DNA from 2 places in the Arthrobacter sp. SIMBA_036 genome. Region 1 is predicted to be linked to the other one. Evidence: predicted binding sites of a transcription regulator. Region 1 holds the regulator's gene; the other holds the start of a gene.
What was found. Region 1 encodes HrcA, which represses chaperone genes, less so after heat shock. Its sites were predicted from a motif close to TTNGCACTCGNNNNNNNCGAGTGCNAA; they were not measured.

Region 1 (7,544 bases):
CCACCGCAGGCCTGGTCAAGATGATGCGGCTGACTTCCTTCAGCTGAAGAGCCTGCACGGCCTTGGCCATTGCCAAATATGTCTTGCCCGTTCCGGCGGGGCCGATACCGAAAATCACCGTGTTGTCATCAATCGCGTCAACGTAGTTCTTTTGGTTCAGCGTCTTGGGGCGGATGGTCTTGCCCCGGCTGGAAAGGATGTTGTGCGTCAGGACGTCCGCTGGATTCTGGACGGACTGGGTCCGCAACAGGGAAACCAACTGCTGCAAAACGTCCGGGGTAACCAGGGTCCCCTTGGCAACGAGCCCGCGAACTTCCTCAAGCAGGCGCATGATCCGAGGTATGACGATCGAAGGACCAGTCATGGACAACTCGTTACCGCGTGCGTGGAAGTTGACGTCCGGGAATTGTTCCTCGATGTACCGCAAGGCCTCGTCATGGCTGCCTAGTGAGTGAACCATCTGGTCGGAGTTGTCGAACGTGACGATTTCCGTGCGCGTGCCCGGCAAGGTGTGCGGGAACTCAGTTGGAGCCGGGTTACCGTTACCGGTCCTCGGCCTCCCATTCAAAGATTCACTCATGGTGCTGGCTGCTAAGCCTGTTCTCCTCTGGTTGTCTAGGCAATTCATCGATTCCAGCGGCGCTTGCTGTGGCTTCACCAGCGTCCTCGAACCACTTCAATCCTACGCCAGCCTGACTCGATGTCGGCGTTGGTCTCAACTCCGCATCGGGCTGGTATCAATCACGTTTCAGTTAGCGCCCTTCACCGTATTCGCAAGGGACCGCCGTCGGCTGTATGCAAAGCTGGCATAGGGGGTAACAAAGCACCGGCAGAACTGGTCCGGCGGAGAACGCCGCCGTGCATCAGTCCAATGCCACGGACCACACTGAGACAGGACGCTCCATCACACTGCCAGCAAGCCACGTATCCAGCGCACGGAAGCGGAAAACCGCCATGGCCGTGCCTGCGATGCTTGCTGTCTTCCTGCTCACCGGCTGTATCGCCAACAGCGGAACCAGCCAGTCCGTGCCGAGCTCCCCCACGGTGTCCGTCCAAGATGCTCCGGCAAGCAACGCGCCGTTGGAGACCACCCAAGCGTCAACCAAGATCCCGGTGTATTGGATCGGGCGCAGCAAGGACGAGGTCTACCTCTACCGCGAATTTCGGGACCTCCCGGGAGACGGGAACCCGGTAACCAGCGCGCTGCGCATCATGATGTCCCAAAAGCCGTTGGACCATGACCTGTTCACGCCATGGCAGAGCCCGGCGAACCTGGCGACGTCCATCTCCGGCAAGAACGTCATCACGGTGGATCTGTCCAAAGACGCATTCAACTCGAACCTCGATCCCGGAATGGCCCAGCGCGCGGTCCAGCAGCTGGTTTATACAGCGACGGCGGCTGCTTCATCATCCGGGCTCATCAACTCCGGCCAGCAGATCCAAGTGGTCATCCTTGTGGACGGGCATAAGGACTATATGGCATTCGGTCAGGTGAAACTCGGAGACCCGATGGATAGGGACGCCTCCGTCGTGGCGCCGCTGTGGATTATTGATCCCCAGGAAGACACGACCCTTCCTGCAGGCCTGGTCAAGTTCAATGGCCGAAGCACGGACAGTTCCAAGCCGATCACCTGGCAGCTGCTCCAAGACAACGGAACGGCCGACAAAACGAGCCTGCTAACCGGGCAAACCAAAGCCAGCGGGGACGCCGGACAGTATGGACTGTTCACCTTCAGCGCCACCCTGAAGAGAGGCAAGTACGAGGTCCGCGTGTCTCAGGTGGACGGCTCCGGCGCGACGATCGAAACGAGCACGGACACCAAGCTTTTCACTGTCGGATAGAGCTGGTCACCCAACTACCATCGGCCGAGAATGTCGCTTGCCAGGACGACGGCGGCCGGACCGGCCGTTGAGGACCTCAACACGTGATGACCCAAGAGCGCGGTCACTGCCCCGGCGTCGCTGAGGCGTGTGACCTCGCGAGGAGAAATTCCCCCCTCGGGGCCGACGATCAGCAGAACCTCGCGTGCAGGCGCCGATGCTGTTATTTCAAGTCCTGCAGCGGCCTCAAGAACTCCCCGCAACGAATTCTTGGCGTCTTCGTGCAGGATGATCGCCAGATCGGCTGCTGCAACCAGCGGGGCCAACCCGGCAGATTCCACGATGGGGCGCACCTCGGGGATCCACGCCCTGCGTGCCTGCTTTGCTGCGGCCGTGACCACGGACTCCCACTTCGCGTGCGCCTTCCTCGCGCGATCACCCTTCCACCTCACGATGGAGCGTTCCGCTTGCCAGGGCACGACGGCGTCGATCCCAAGTTCCGTTGCCGTCTCGATGGCAAGCTCGTCACGGTCGCCCTTGGCCAACGCCTGAACCAGCACCAGCCGAACGGCCGGCCGATCCTCGAATTCCACACCCGACGCGGTGACGGTCAGTGTCCCGGCTCCCGCGTCGGCCACCGTTCCCGTCAACCGGAACCCGGCGCCGTCGGATATATCGACCGACTCCCCGATACCGATTCTCTTGACCGTAACGGCGTGCCGGGCTTCGGGCCCCTCAAGGACGAACCTCGCGCCCGGTGTGACGGTTTCCAGACTGCCGGGCTCTGCGAAGAAAACGGGGTTACTCACCGCTAAAGGTTACCGAGTTTGTCCCGAAGCTTCGCGAACATGCCCCCGCTGGCCACCAGCTTGCCTTCGGTGAATTGCTCACCACGAAGCTTCGCCAGCTGCTGGAGCAGCTCCTCTTGGGCAGGGTCGAGTTTGGTGGGTGTCTCCACATGGAGGTGCACCTTGAGGTCGCCACGACCGTAGCCACGGAGGTGGGTTACCCCGAGGCCCCGGAGGGTGATGATTTCCCCGGACTGCGTGCCCGCCTTGACATCGATGTCCTGCTCGCCGTCGAAGGTCTCCAACTGCACCTCAGTCCCCAGGGCCGCTGCTGTCATCGGGACGCTGAGCGTCGCGTGGAGGTCATCGCCTTCCCGTACAAAGACCGAGTCGCTGTTGACGCGGATTTCCACGTAGAGGTCACCAGCAGGGCCGCCGGCGGGTCCGGCCTCGCCCTGTCCGGACAGCTGAATCCGGGTACCCGTGGCAACGCCTGCCGGAACTTTGATGGTCAGGGAGCGGCGGCTGCGAATCCGGCCTTGCCCGCTGCATTCGTTGCAAGGATCCTTGATGACCGTACCGAATCCCTCGCATGACCCACAGGGCGCAGTGGTCAGGACCTGGCCCAGGATTGACCTGACGGCCCGCTGGACCTGGCCGCTGCCACCACAGATGTCACAGCGCTCCGGCTGGGTTCCGGGACGGCAGCAGCTGCCGTCACAGGTGGGACAAACCACGGCTGTGTCCACCTCAAGCTTCTTGTTGACGCCGAAGACGGCGTCCTTGAGGTCGATACGCACACTGATGAGGGCATCCTGGCCGCGGCGGACACGGGAAGCAGGACCACCGTGACCGTGTCCGCCGCCTCCTCCGAAGAAGGTGTCGAAGATGTCTTGGAAGGCAAACCCTTGGCCGGAATATGCGCCGGAGCCGTTATCGGTGCCGTTCTCGTTGCCGGTTGCATCGTAGACACGGCGCTTCTGCGGGTCGGACAGAACTTCATAAGCATGCGTCACGGCCTTGAACTGCTCAGCGACATCCTCCCCGGGATTTACGTCCGGGTGGAGCTTCCGCGCCAACTTGCGGTACGCCTTTTTGATCTCTTCCCCGGTGGCTTCCGGCGAGACTCCCAAAACGTCATAGTGGCTGCTCAAAGTCTGTATCTCTTCCTTGTTGTTACTGCAGGTATTCCGATGATGGACGGCGTCTTAGTCGCCGAGAATGCGGGAAAGGTAGCGGGCCACCGCTCGCACGGCGGCCATGGTTGTTGGGTAATCCATGCGGGTTGGTCCCAAAATGCCCACCTTGGCACCGGATCCATAGCCAGTTGCCACAACGGACGCCTCGGCCAAACCGTCATAGGGATTTTCCCTCCCGATACTGACAGTTACTCCCCGGGGGTCATCACCCATATCCGATAACAACCGGAGCATGACAACTTGTTCCTCAAGGGCCTCCAGCACCGGACCAATGCTCAAAGGGAAGTCCACGTTGGAACGCGCCAGGTTTGCCGTGCCGGCCATCAGGATGCGTTCTTCACGGCTGTTGCCGCTGAGCACCTGGAGGCCATGCGCCAGGGTTTGCGCCACCCCACGGAGTTCAGGGGGGCAAAGCGCCACGACGGACGGAAGGACTTGGGGCAAGAGATCCACCTGGGTACCCGAGATACTGCCGAGGAACCTGGACCGCAACATCATCAGCGCCTCATTGCCGACGTCGAACCCTACATCGATGACCTTCTGCCCGACGCTTCCGGTATCGGCAATCAGGACCACCAGCACCTGCTGGGGCGCCAGCAGCACGAATTCGACGTGGCGTACCACCGCTCTCCTTGAGTGCGGGTACTGCACGACGGCGACCTGGTTGGTGAGCTGGGAAAGGAGCCGCACGGTACGTTCAAGAATGTCATCGACGTCGTCGGGGCCCTCAAGCAGCGAATGGATGGCACGGCGCTCAGCCGCGGAAAGCGGCTTAACCTGCGAGATGCGGTCCACGAACAGCCTGTAGCCCTTGTCCGTGGGGATACGCCCAGCGCTGGTGTGGGGCGCGGCAATGAGGCCCTCCTCTTCGAGGACAGCCATGTCATTGCGGATGGTGGCACTCGAAACGCCGAGGTGGTGGCGTTCAACCAGGGCCTTGGATCCTACAGGCTCCCTTGAATGAACGTAATCCTCAACGATTGCGCGCAGCACTTCCAACTTGCGCGGCTCACTCATTGCTCCACCTCCTGACATCTCATGGGTTAGCACTCAACATGCCCAAGTGCTAACAAGTCTAGTATGAGCCAACGCGTTGCTAGCATTGAAACCGCCCGCGGAGATTCAAGCGCGCGGGGCCGGCAGCAAACCGGTCTGATTCGAGCGCGAAGAGGTAAGAAGACCTTGGCTTTCGACCATTGGGGCCCACAGGACCTGGCGGCCCCCGCCAAACGCCAACTTCCCGAGGTACCCGTCCAGCGAGGCATGGTCCTTGAAGACGTGCAGTCCGGATGGGTCGGCGAAGTGACACGGGTGGAGAAGTCCGGCGGCATGCACATCGTGTCCTTGGAGGACCGGCGTGGAAAGACGAAGTCGTTCCAACTTGGATTTGGCTTCCTCCTGGAGGGCCAAGCGGTCCGGCTCCTGCCACCTGCCCCGCGTCCCGCTTCAGGGGCATCCACCGGCCGCACCGCCTCCGGCTCGGTCAAGGTTCAAGGCCAGCGCGCCCGGGTAGCGATGTCCAGCCGGATCTGGGTTGAGGGCAAGCACGACGCCGAACTGGTCGAGAAGGTCTGGGGAGACGATCTCCGCGTCGAAGGCATTGTGGTGGAACCCTTGCACGGGGTGGACGACCTCAAATCAGCCATTGCCGCTTTCTCTCCCGGTCCCACACGCCGACTTGGCATTCTGGTGGACCACCTTGTGCCTGGCTCCAAAGAGTCGCGCATTGCCGCGGAAGCGATGACAGTGCCGGGCGCGGCCGGCAATGTACTGATCGTGGGCCACCCGTACGTGGACGTCTGGCAGGCCATCAGGCCGAAGGTGCTGGGCATTGAGCAGTGGCCCGCGGTCCCTCGGGGGCTGGATTGGAAGACCGGGATCTTGCGTGCCTTCGGTTGGCCGCACGAAACTGCCGAGGACGTCGGCTTGGGATGGCAACGGCTTTTGGGCGCGGTTCGCAGCTACGCTGATCTGGAAGCGTCGTTATTGGGCAGGGTGGAAGAAGTGATCGACTTCCTGACAGCGCAGTGACAGGGCGTTGGTCTTGGGACGGGCACAGGACCAAGTATTCTGGGACAGCAACACCGCAGCATCGTAAAGCAAAGGGAAGACACCGTGGCAGAGAACGCTCCTGACGAACCAGGCAGAGCCGCAGGCCAGCCCCAGTACCATGGCGCGCCTGCCAACGCACTTCCGCTGACTGCCGGCGAGGACCGGCAGTGGGCCACTTTGGCGCACTTCGGAGGGATCCTCGGGTGCTTGCCATCCCTGCTGATCTACCTGATTTTCCGCGATCGCGGGCCGTTCACCGCCCAGGAATCGAGGGAGGCGCTGAACTTCACGCTACCTCCCACGATCGCCGCTGTGCTGGCAAACATCCTGGTCCTCTTGCCTGTGGTGGGCAACGTTTTTGCCATCATCGCCACCGCCATTTGGGTTGCGCTGACGTGCTTCTCCGTATCGGCCGGGATCCGGGTAAACCACGGTCAACCGCATCGATACAAGCTGAACCTGCGCTGGATCAAGTAGTTCCGCAGCGAGTCGACTAGTCGGTAAGAATCCGGCGCACCACGGCGTCGGCCAACAGCCTGCCCTTCAAGGTGAGCACCAAGCGGCCTTTGAAAGCGGCCACCGGGTCCACTAGTCCGTCCGCGATCAGGCCCGCCATCGCATGGCGTCCCACGGCATCCAGGGCGTTAACGACCAATCCGGTCCCCAACCGCGCCTCGAGCATGATTCGCTCCACCTCGCGGGTAGCGGAGTCCAATGTCTCACGCCCGGCGGCAGGCGAACTTCCCGAAGCCAGCCGTGAGGCGTATGCCGTGGGGTGCTTGACGTTCCACCAGCGCACGCCGCCCATGTGGGAGTGGGCTCCGGGGCCAATGCCCCACCAGTCGTCTCCGCGCCAGTAGGCGAGGTTATGCTGGCATGCCTGCTCCGGCGTTCGGGACCAGTTGCTGACTTCGTACCAGCTCAATCCGGATTCGGAGATCAATTTATCGGCGAGTTCGTATTTGGCGGCGTGATCGTCGTCGTCAATTCCGGGCACCTCGCCGCGACGGATCTGTGCGGCGAGCTTGGTGCCGTCCTCCACGATCAGCGCATAGGCGCTGATGTGGTCCGGTGCGTAGGAAAGTGCCGTTTCCAGCGACAACTGCCAATCGGCCATGGACTCCCCCGGCGTACCGTAAATGAGGTCCAGGCTGACGGACAAACCGGCCTCGCGCGCCCACTGCACTACGAGCGGAACGCGGCTGGGAGTGTGTGTACGGTCCAGCACTTTCAGGACGTGTGGAACGGCTGATTGCATGCCAAAGGAGACGCGCGTGAAGCCGGCCTCAGCCAGCACCTTCAACGATTCCTGCGTCACTGAATCGGGATTGGCCTCGGTGGTCACCTCAGCACCCGGCTCCAGGCCCCACTTTTCGACGGCGGCACCGAGGATGCGGGCGAGGTCTTCGGCCGGAAGCAACGTCGGAGTTCCGCCGCCGAAGAACACCGTGCTCAGGGGACGGCTGGGAACACCCGAAGCGTCCAATGCTGTGCCGGCGAACTGCAACTCGGAGATGGCGGTCTCTGCGTACGCATCCTGGGAAGCGCCACCACCGAGCTCGGTAGCTGTGTACGTATTGAAGTCACAATAGCCACAGCGGACTGCGCAAAACGGGATGTGCACGTAAAGCCCGAACTTGCGATGCTCGACGCCGGACAGCACCTGCGGGGGCAACATGCCATC
Region 2 (7,544 bases), on a different contig from region 1:
GCCCAGGCCAATGCGCGGCGCGTTGAACTCGAAGCCCAAGCGAATGCAGGCGCGGCGGCAGCAATGGCTGGTGCCACTCGCCTGACGGGTGAAGCCGAGGCAGCGGCGACGACGGCGCGTGGCAACGCTGCCGCTTCGGCGGTGAAGGCCAAGGCGCTGGCTGAAGCCGAGGGCATCAAGGCTCGTGGTGAAGCCTTGGAGACCAACCAGGATGCTGTGATCTCCCAGCAGATCGCAGAGAACATGCCAGCGATCGTTTCCGCCGCGGCCGAACCTTTCTCCCGCATCGGGCAGCTCACGGTGCTCAACGGCGGCGATGGCCTGAACAGCATGGTGGGTGGAATCTTGTCGCAGGTCGGTAGCTTCCTGCCCTCCCTGGCGTCGGCGTTGCGCGGAAAGGAAGCGCCTCCGCCGTCGAAAGCTCCCAATGCATAAGGACGTCAACCGCAGCCTGACCGGAAAAATCGGCCGGGTGACCGGCACCATCGCACCTGGCACCATAGGCGAGGTCATGCTCCCCTTCCAAGGAGGGACGAGTGCGTTCTTCGCCCACCCGTTCGACAAGACGAGTGTGTTCCCGGTGGGCGAGAAAGTGTTGGTGATCTACTACGAGCCGCCCCAGACGGTGTATGTGGATGAGTTGCCCGAGGTTTTAAGGGAGTAGGAGCTTCATCGAGGGGCGAGCTCTCGGCACTTTGGGATGCTTATTCCCTCGAGATCTCGCCCCTCGGTGGTGTGCAACTCATAGTTGCGGGCCGTAGATGAACTCCTTGGCATGGTTGACGGCCTTCTTGAAGGCATCGTTGCGCAGGGTCACATGCTCTTGGCTTGCCCCGCTTCGGGGTTCCATGAATGTTGTGGGCCCGGGGCGGAGCATCCAGATATCCCCTGCGGGCGGAAGGTAGAACACGCCAAACGATCGGTGTTCCGGGTCGTCCGCCCAGATCGGCACTACCGCCACCGCCGCTCCCGTGTCCGGGTTGATCCATTGCGCCCGCGGCATGGGTTGCTCGTGGACCTCGGGATCCAGGAACGGCGCCGTCCCCCTCCCCCAGCGCTTCTCGAACCGTTCGTAAAACGCAGGAATGATGTGGCCGTCGTAGGGACGCCATGCGCTCATGAATGACTCCTTGGTGTTCGGGTGTTGTAAGACGGCGGAGCCCAACGCGGCGGGCCGAAGGATAGGGGCGGCTGGTCCGGATTGCCGGGGGCGGGCGGCGTTGTCCGGTGAACGCGAACCCTCACAGGCGTCCCGGCAGTCCGAGCAGGCAGGCCAGAGCGCGCGAGGTCATAAGCCGCCCGCTTCCTCGGGTCCGACAAAACGCCGTACGCCTGCATGATGGCGTGCAGTTGCTGGACGTCGGCCGCGGAAAGTGCGCCGCCGTCGTCGTCAGCTTGGCGTGTGTCCGGGTGATGGGTGCGGAGCAGCGAGCGGTACGCGTGGGTAATCTCACGGGCGGTCGCGTCGGGGGCCACCTGCAGGATCGCGTAGTGATCGGGTTGGTTGCTCACTGTTGTTTCCGTGCGTTTGCTTCCGGTGCGGGTAGGGGTTTGAGATGGCCCCCGGCGTGAGCCGAGGGCCATCCATCGGGAAGCAACGTCGGGGGCCGCGTTTTCTTTGCGCAAGATGCGCTGTGGGGTGGCACGAAGCCTGCGCCCAACTTTTCCGATGCGGTCGGTCTGATGCTCCCGGTCCTGCCGGACTAGGCGTTGATCTCCTGCCTTTGTCCGTTCGACGTGATTTCGATACGCCGCGGCTTGGCTTTCTCTGCAACGGGGATGCGAAGGGTCAGCACGCCGGCGTCGTAGCTGGCCTTGACGCCGTCGGTATCCAGCGTGTCGCCCAGGATCAGTTGCCGGCTGAAGACGCCCTGGGGGCGTTCGGCGGCGATCATTTCCGTGTTCTCGCCAGCTGGCGACTTCCGCTCCGCCTTGACCGTCAGGACGTTACGTTCGACGTCGAGGTCGACGGAATCGGGGCTGACACCGGGCAGATCAAACGCGACAACGAATTCTTCGCCCTCCTGCCAAGCGTCCATGGGCATGCCCGCCGGGCGTGCTGTTGTGCCAAAAACCTGTTGGGCGAGCCGGTCGAAATCGCGGAACGGGTCAGTGCGCATCAGCATTTTGTTCTCACTCCTTTGATCGTGATGCTGATCTGTTGTTCGTACCAGCCTTCCGGTGGATCTGTGTTGGCTGGTATAGATTTTTTATAGCACTGGTGAGAGAGTGGTGCAAGTGGATTTTCCGAAGATTTTTGAGGGGGTTTGATGGCTGGTTCTGGCGGCTCAGGTGCAGTGGAGCACGACGGCGGAAGGGACGTTCGCGAACGGGACGCGATGGGCGTTTACGCCATTTCCGTTGCAGCGGAACTGGTCGGTACCGGGCAACAGAACATCCGGCAGTACGAACGCAGAGGCTTGCTCACTCCGGAAAGGACCGACGGCGGCACTCGCCGCTACAGTGAGTCGGACCTCGCGACTTTGCGCCGAATCGGAGCGCTCCTGGATGAAGGGCTCAACCTGGCCGGGGTGAAACTCGTGCTCGAGCTGGAGGCGGAAAACCGTGGGCTGACCGAGGACAACCGGGGGTTGGCGGACGACAACCGCGAACTCCGGGCGGATAACAAGGGGCTGCGGAGGGATCTGAAGCGGGCGCGCACCCGCAGCGACCGGGAAGGCTAAGTCCTAGCCCCTGCTGTGCTCAAGCTATTCGGGCTCCCGCAGGTGGATCTGCCATGGTAAGCCCAACCCCCACCTGTTAACCAACTCTTCCTCCACAGGCCACCGGATCGAACCCGCACCGCCAACCGCCCCGACCACCGTTGAAGGCGTGAGGATCGCAATCGTCGCCGAATCATTCCTGCCACTGATGAATGGGGTAACCCACTCGATACTGCGGGTGCTGGAGCATCTGCAGGAGCGCGGGGATGAGGTGATGGTGATCGCGCCGTCGACGTCGGACACTGATGTTTCGAGCGTCGAGAAAGGTGCCTATGTGCACCGGCTTCCCTCGGTGCCGCTGGCCGGTTACACGAATGTGCGGGTTGCGCTGGGTGGTGTGAATCGGGTCAAGCGAATCCTTGCCGATTTCTCGCCCGACGTCGTGCATCTCGCTTCACCATTCGTCCTCGGCTGGCGCGCGGTGCAGGCCGCGCATCAACTCGGCATCCCGAGCGTGGCGATCTACCAAACCGAGGTTCCCAGCTACGCGGCCCGCTACGGCGTGCCATTCCTGGAGAACTGGGCCTGGAACCGTGTGGACAACATCCATCTCCTCGCCACCCGAACCCTGGTGCCGTCCACATTCGCGCTGAACCAGTTGCGCGGACGCGGCATCCTGCGCGTGGACATGTGGCGGCGCGGTGTGGATACCGCACGCTTCAACCCCGCGAAACGTTCGACGACGTGGCGCAGCTCAGTAGCGCCGCGCGGTCAACGGATCATCGGCTACGTCGGCCGCCTCGCCGTCGAAAAGCAGGTGGAGGACCTCGCAGTGCTGGCCGATCTGCCGAACACCAAGCTCGTGATCGTGGGCGACGGGCCGCAACGCTCGGCACTGGAGGCAGCGCTCCCTGACGCTGTGTTTATGGGATTCCTCGGCGCTGAGGCCCTGGCTGAGGCGGTGGCCTCCTTTGATCTTTTCGTCCATCCGGGCGAGTTCGAAACCTTCTGCCAAACCATCCAAGAAGCCATGGCGTCGGGCGTTCCCGTGGTAGCGACAGGCCGCGGCGGCCCCTTGGACCTCGTCGAAAATTCGCGCACCGGGTGGCTGTACGAGCCCGGGAATCTCGGCCAGCTTCACGACTACGTGCAGGACCTCATGGGCGACGACGCCAAGCGCCGAGCGTTCGCGACGGCGGCAACTGCGTCGGTCCAGGGGCGGACGTGGCCCGTGCTCAGCGCCGACCTGGTCCGGCATTACGAAGAAGTCATCGCTACTTTCGCGGCCGAATCCGACCCCACCGAACTTACCCCCAGCAAAGGACCCTCCTCATGAAGATTTCCGTGATTGGCTGCGGCTACCTCGGCGCCGTGCACGCCGCAACGCTCGCTTCCATGGGCCACACCGTGGTGGGGATCGACGTCGATTCCGTCAAGGTGGAACAGCTCAACAAGGCACTCGCACCTTTCCACGAACCCGGCCTGGACGAGTTGCTCCGGGATGGGCGCACTACGGGCAGGCTCGAATTCACCACGGATTTCTCGTTGGCCAGCGGGGCTGAGGTCCATTTCCTCTGCGTGGGCACCCCGCAGTCCAAGACCTCGGACACGGCGGACCTCTCCTATCTCGTCGGGGCTACGAGGAGCCTCCTGCCGCATCTGGCCGTCGGCGCCGCCGTCGTCGGAAAGTCAACGGTGCCGGTAGGCACGGTGGACAAGCTGCGAGATCTGCTGGCCAGGCGCTCGGACGTGCTGCTCGGCTGGAACCCTGAGTTCCTGCGCCAAGGCACTGCCGTCAAGGATTCCTTGGTTCCGGACCGGCTGGTCTACGGCGTTCCGGGCGGTAAGGGCGCCCCCGCCGGCGCTCCCATCACGGCCGTTTTGGATGCGGTGTACGAGCCGCTGATCAGCGCCGGCATCCCCCGGTTGGTGTGCAATTTCGCGACGGCGGAGCTGATCAAATCGGCGTCGAACGCTTTCCTGGCCACGAAGGTCAGTTTCATCAACGCGATGGCTGAGCTGTGCGACGCGTCGGGCGCGGACGTGAGTGAGCTGAGCGAGGCGATGGGCCTTGATCCGCGCATCGGGAACCGGTACCTGCACGCCGGGCTCGGGTTCGGCGGTGGCTGCCTGCCTAAGGACATCCGTTCATTCCGGGCCCAAGCGCGCGAGCTCTCGGTGCCGTCCGTGGATGAATGGATGGCGTTGGTTGATTCGGTGAACCTCGATCAACGGTCACGAACCGTGGAAATCGCCCGCGACATGTGCCGCGGATTCCTGTCCGGACGTACCGTGGCGGTGCTCGGCGCCGCGTTCAAACCGGACACCGACGACATCCGGGATTCGCCCGCGCTCGACGTCGCGCAACAACTCGCCGCAGCCGGCGCGCACGTCACCGTCACGGACCCCAAAGCCATCAACAACGCCTGGATCCGTTACCCGCAACTCCGCTTCGAGGCCTCCACCAAGCGCGCCCTCGAAGGAGCCGAACTGGTGCTGCTGCTCACCGAATGGAACGAATACGCCGCCCTGTCGCCTTCTGAGGCCGGGGCGCTCGTACGACGTCGAATGGTGCTGGACGCACGCAACGTCCTGGACGCCGAGGCCTGGCGAAATGCGGGGTGGACGGTTCGCGCATTAGGCGCGGGTAGCGGTGTGCTCGAGGAACGTACGCCAGAGGCACGGAGTGTGGAAAAGCGTGCTGCGCGGGCCTGAGACTTTGTAACACTAAATTCAAAGCGGACTTTTTTCGCCCCCAAGATTGCATCCGGTGTTATGGTCACACCACGCGCCTTCGCATGGCGCATTCAAAAGGGGGCAATACATTGAATTTAGGTTCCATTCGCGCTGTCAAAAATAGGCATTTCAAAGGCGCATCTCTCGGGACTCAGACCGGGACAATTGCAGGAACACTCGCCGTAGGATCGCTGCTCGTCCTGCTGACCGCTTGCGGACCCGGAACTGCAGGACAAGCCAGTTCCGTGAGCACCGCTGAGGGGACGCAGACAGCAACCGCGTCGCCGACCCCAACGCCCAGCAAGATCGCGGGCACTACCTGCACGTCGGAAAAAGTCACCCAAGTCAGTGTCGGCGAAACCTATGTCTGCACCGTGGATCAAGCAGGCAAGCTGACGTGGCTGGACTCAGCGGCCGCAACAAAGCTGACGGAAGAACGAGCCACTGCCGCGGCCACCAAAGCTGCTGCAGACAAAGCCGCCGCAGACAAGATCGCAGCAGACAAGGCAGCAGCAGACAAGGCTGCGGCCGATCAAGCGGCTGCGGCCCAAGCAGCAGCAGACAAGGCTGCGGCCGACCAGGCAGCGGCCGCCCAAGCTGCGGCCGATCAAGCCGCCGCAGCGCAAGCAGCGGCCCAGCAAGCAGCGGCGCAAAAGGCCGCAGCTCCGCCGGCCCAGAGCGGATGCGACCCCAACTATTCCGGGGCTTGCGTGCCCATAGCGTCGGATGTGGATTGCGCTGGAGGTAAAGGCAACGGTCCCGCATATGTCCGCGGCCCAGTGACGGTCATCGGCCGCGATATCTATGGACTCGATTCAGACGGCGATGGAATCGGCTGCGAGAAGTAATCACTCCGCTGGGACGGTCGTTGCTTCTGGTGCCGCGACCGTCCCAGCGAAACGTTAAGGCCGTCGCTGCGGCGCCTTTTTCGATACATACCTATCTGCGCCGCATTTGCACTTATCTTTCGTCGGGCACCACCTACGTCCTGCCGTACGGAACACCTAGTCTGCCTTTTTCAACCCCTAGTGCCCAAAACGGCGCATAGTCTCCTGTTGTGCCTCCGGGACGGGTTCCCGGTGTCCGGCGGGAATCCCCACCCGTCCTGATGTGGAGGCGCTACGGCACGGCTCCACCCACCTACCCCCAGGTGGAGTCGTGCCCATAAACCGTTCACTCAGTCACGGACAGCCGAAAGTTTGAGCCGCACGAACCGGTAGAGAATGCCCACAAGGAACATCAGGACACCCAGCGCGGCGGATAGGGGCGGCAGTGTTGCAACCAGAAGCACGCACGCTAGCGCGCCCGCCACCTGCAGCGCCTTGGGATAGCGCCGGTCCTCGCGCGGTTGGGTGAACGCTGCCACGTTAGCCACCAAGTAGTACAGCAGCACCCCGAACGAGGAGAACCCGATGGCCCCGCGAAGATCCGCCACAGAGATGATCACGCAGATGGCCACGGCGATCACGGTCTCCGCTCTGTGTGGCACCTTGTAGCGCGGGTGGACCGCGGCGAGCCAATTGGGGAGGTCGTGCTCGCGCGCCATGGCGAGACTGGTCCGGCCGAGGCCCGCGATCAGCGCCAGGAGAGCCCCGAGCGATGCCACCGCAGCTCCGACGCGGACCACGGGCGCGGCCCACCTCAGCGTCCCATTGTCGACGGCGGCCGCGAGCGGAGTCGCGTTGGCCGCCACGCCGTCGGGCCCTAATGCTGCCAAAACGGTCACCGAGACGACGGCGTACACCACGATCGTGATCCCCAAAGCAATGCCGATGGCCCTCGGAATCGTGCGGCGCGGATCCCGTACTTCTTCGCCCATGGTCGCGATCCGCGCATACCCTGCGAAGGCAAAGAACAGCAGCCCACCGGATTGCAGGATCCCGTACCAGCCGTGGGCCAGCAGCCCCTCCCCCGCGATATTGCCGAACTGCGGCCCGGAACTACCCCACACCGCAGCAACTGTGATGGCAAGCGCAGCCAGAACGGCCATCACCAAAATCCGGGTCAGGCCCGCCGTCCGAGTCACACCGTGATAGTTCACAGCGGTCAGAATCACGACGGCGGCTATCGCCACCGGGCGCTCCCACCCTTGCGGGGCTGCATAGGCGGCGAAGGTCATAGCCATGGCTGCTGCACTAGCCGTTT

Region 2: SB659_RS03950 (Hsp20/alpha crystallin family protein) is a predicted target of HrcA. The motif match lies at 2,213-2,239, and genes of this name have one in related genera.

What each region holds. Positions count from the first base shown of each region.
Region 1 covers NZ_JAWRXG010000008.1:54,167-61,710, forward strand. The annotation lists gene SB659_RS12130 (PhoH family protein) at 1-580, opposite strand, end outside; gene SB659_RS12135 (GerMN domain-containing protein) at 970-1,842, shown strand; gene SB659_RS12140 (16S rRNA (uracil(1498)-N(3))-methyltransferase) at 1,857-2,630, opposite strand; gene dnaJ (molecular chaperone DnaJ) at 2,633-3,763, opposite strand; gene hrcA (heat-inducible transcriptional repressor HrcA) at 3,818-4,825, opposite strand; gene SB659_RS12155 (DUF3097 domain-containing protein) at 4,991-5,839, shown strand; gene SB659_RS12160 (DUF4870 domain-containing protein) at 5,924-6,337, shown strand; gene hemW (radical SAM family heme chaperone HemW) at 6,354-7,544, opposite strand, start outside.
Region 2 covers NZ_JAWRXG010000002.1:264,525-272,068, forward strand. The annotation lists gene SB659_RS03930 (flotillin family protein) at 1-435, shown strand, start outside; gene SB659_RS03935 (hypothetical protein) at 428-664, shown strand; gene SB659_RS03940 (hypothetical protein) at 743-1,120, opposite strand; gene SB659_RS03945 (J domain-containing protein) at 1,117-1,512, opposite strand; gene SB659_RS03950 (Hsp20/alpha crystallin family protein) at 1,704-2,126, opposite strand; gene SB659_RS03955 (MerR family transcriptional regulator) at 2,271-2,684, shown strand; gene SB659_RS03960 (glycosyltransferase family 4 protein) at 2,833-3,999, shown strand; gene SB659_RS03965 (UDP-glucose dehydrogenase family protein) at 3,996-5,378, shown strand; gene SB659_RS03970 (hypothetical protein) at 5,645-6,247, shown strand; gene SB659_RS03975 (APC family permease) at 6,577-7,544, opposite strand, start outside.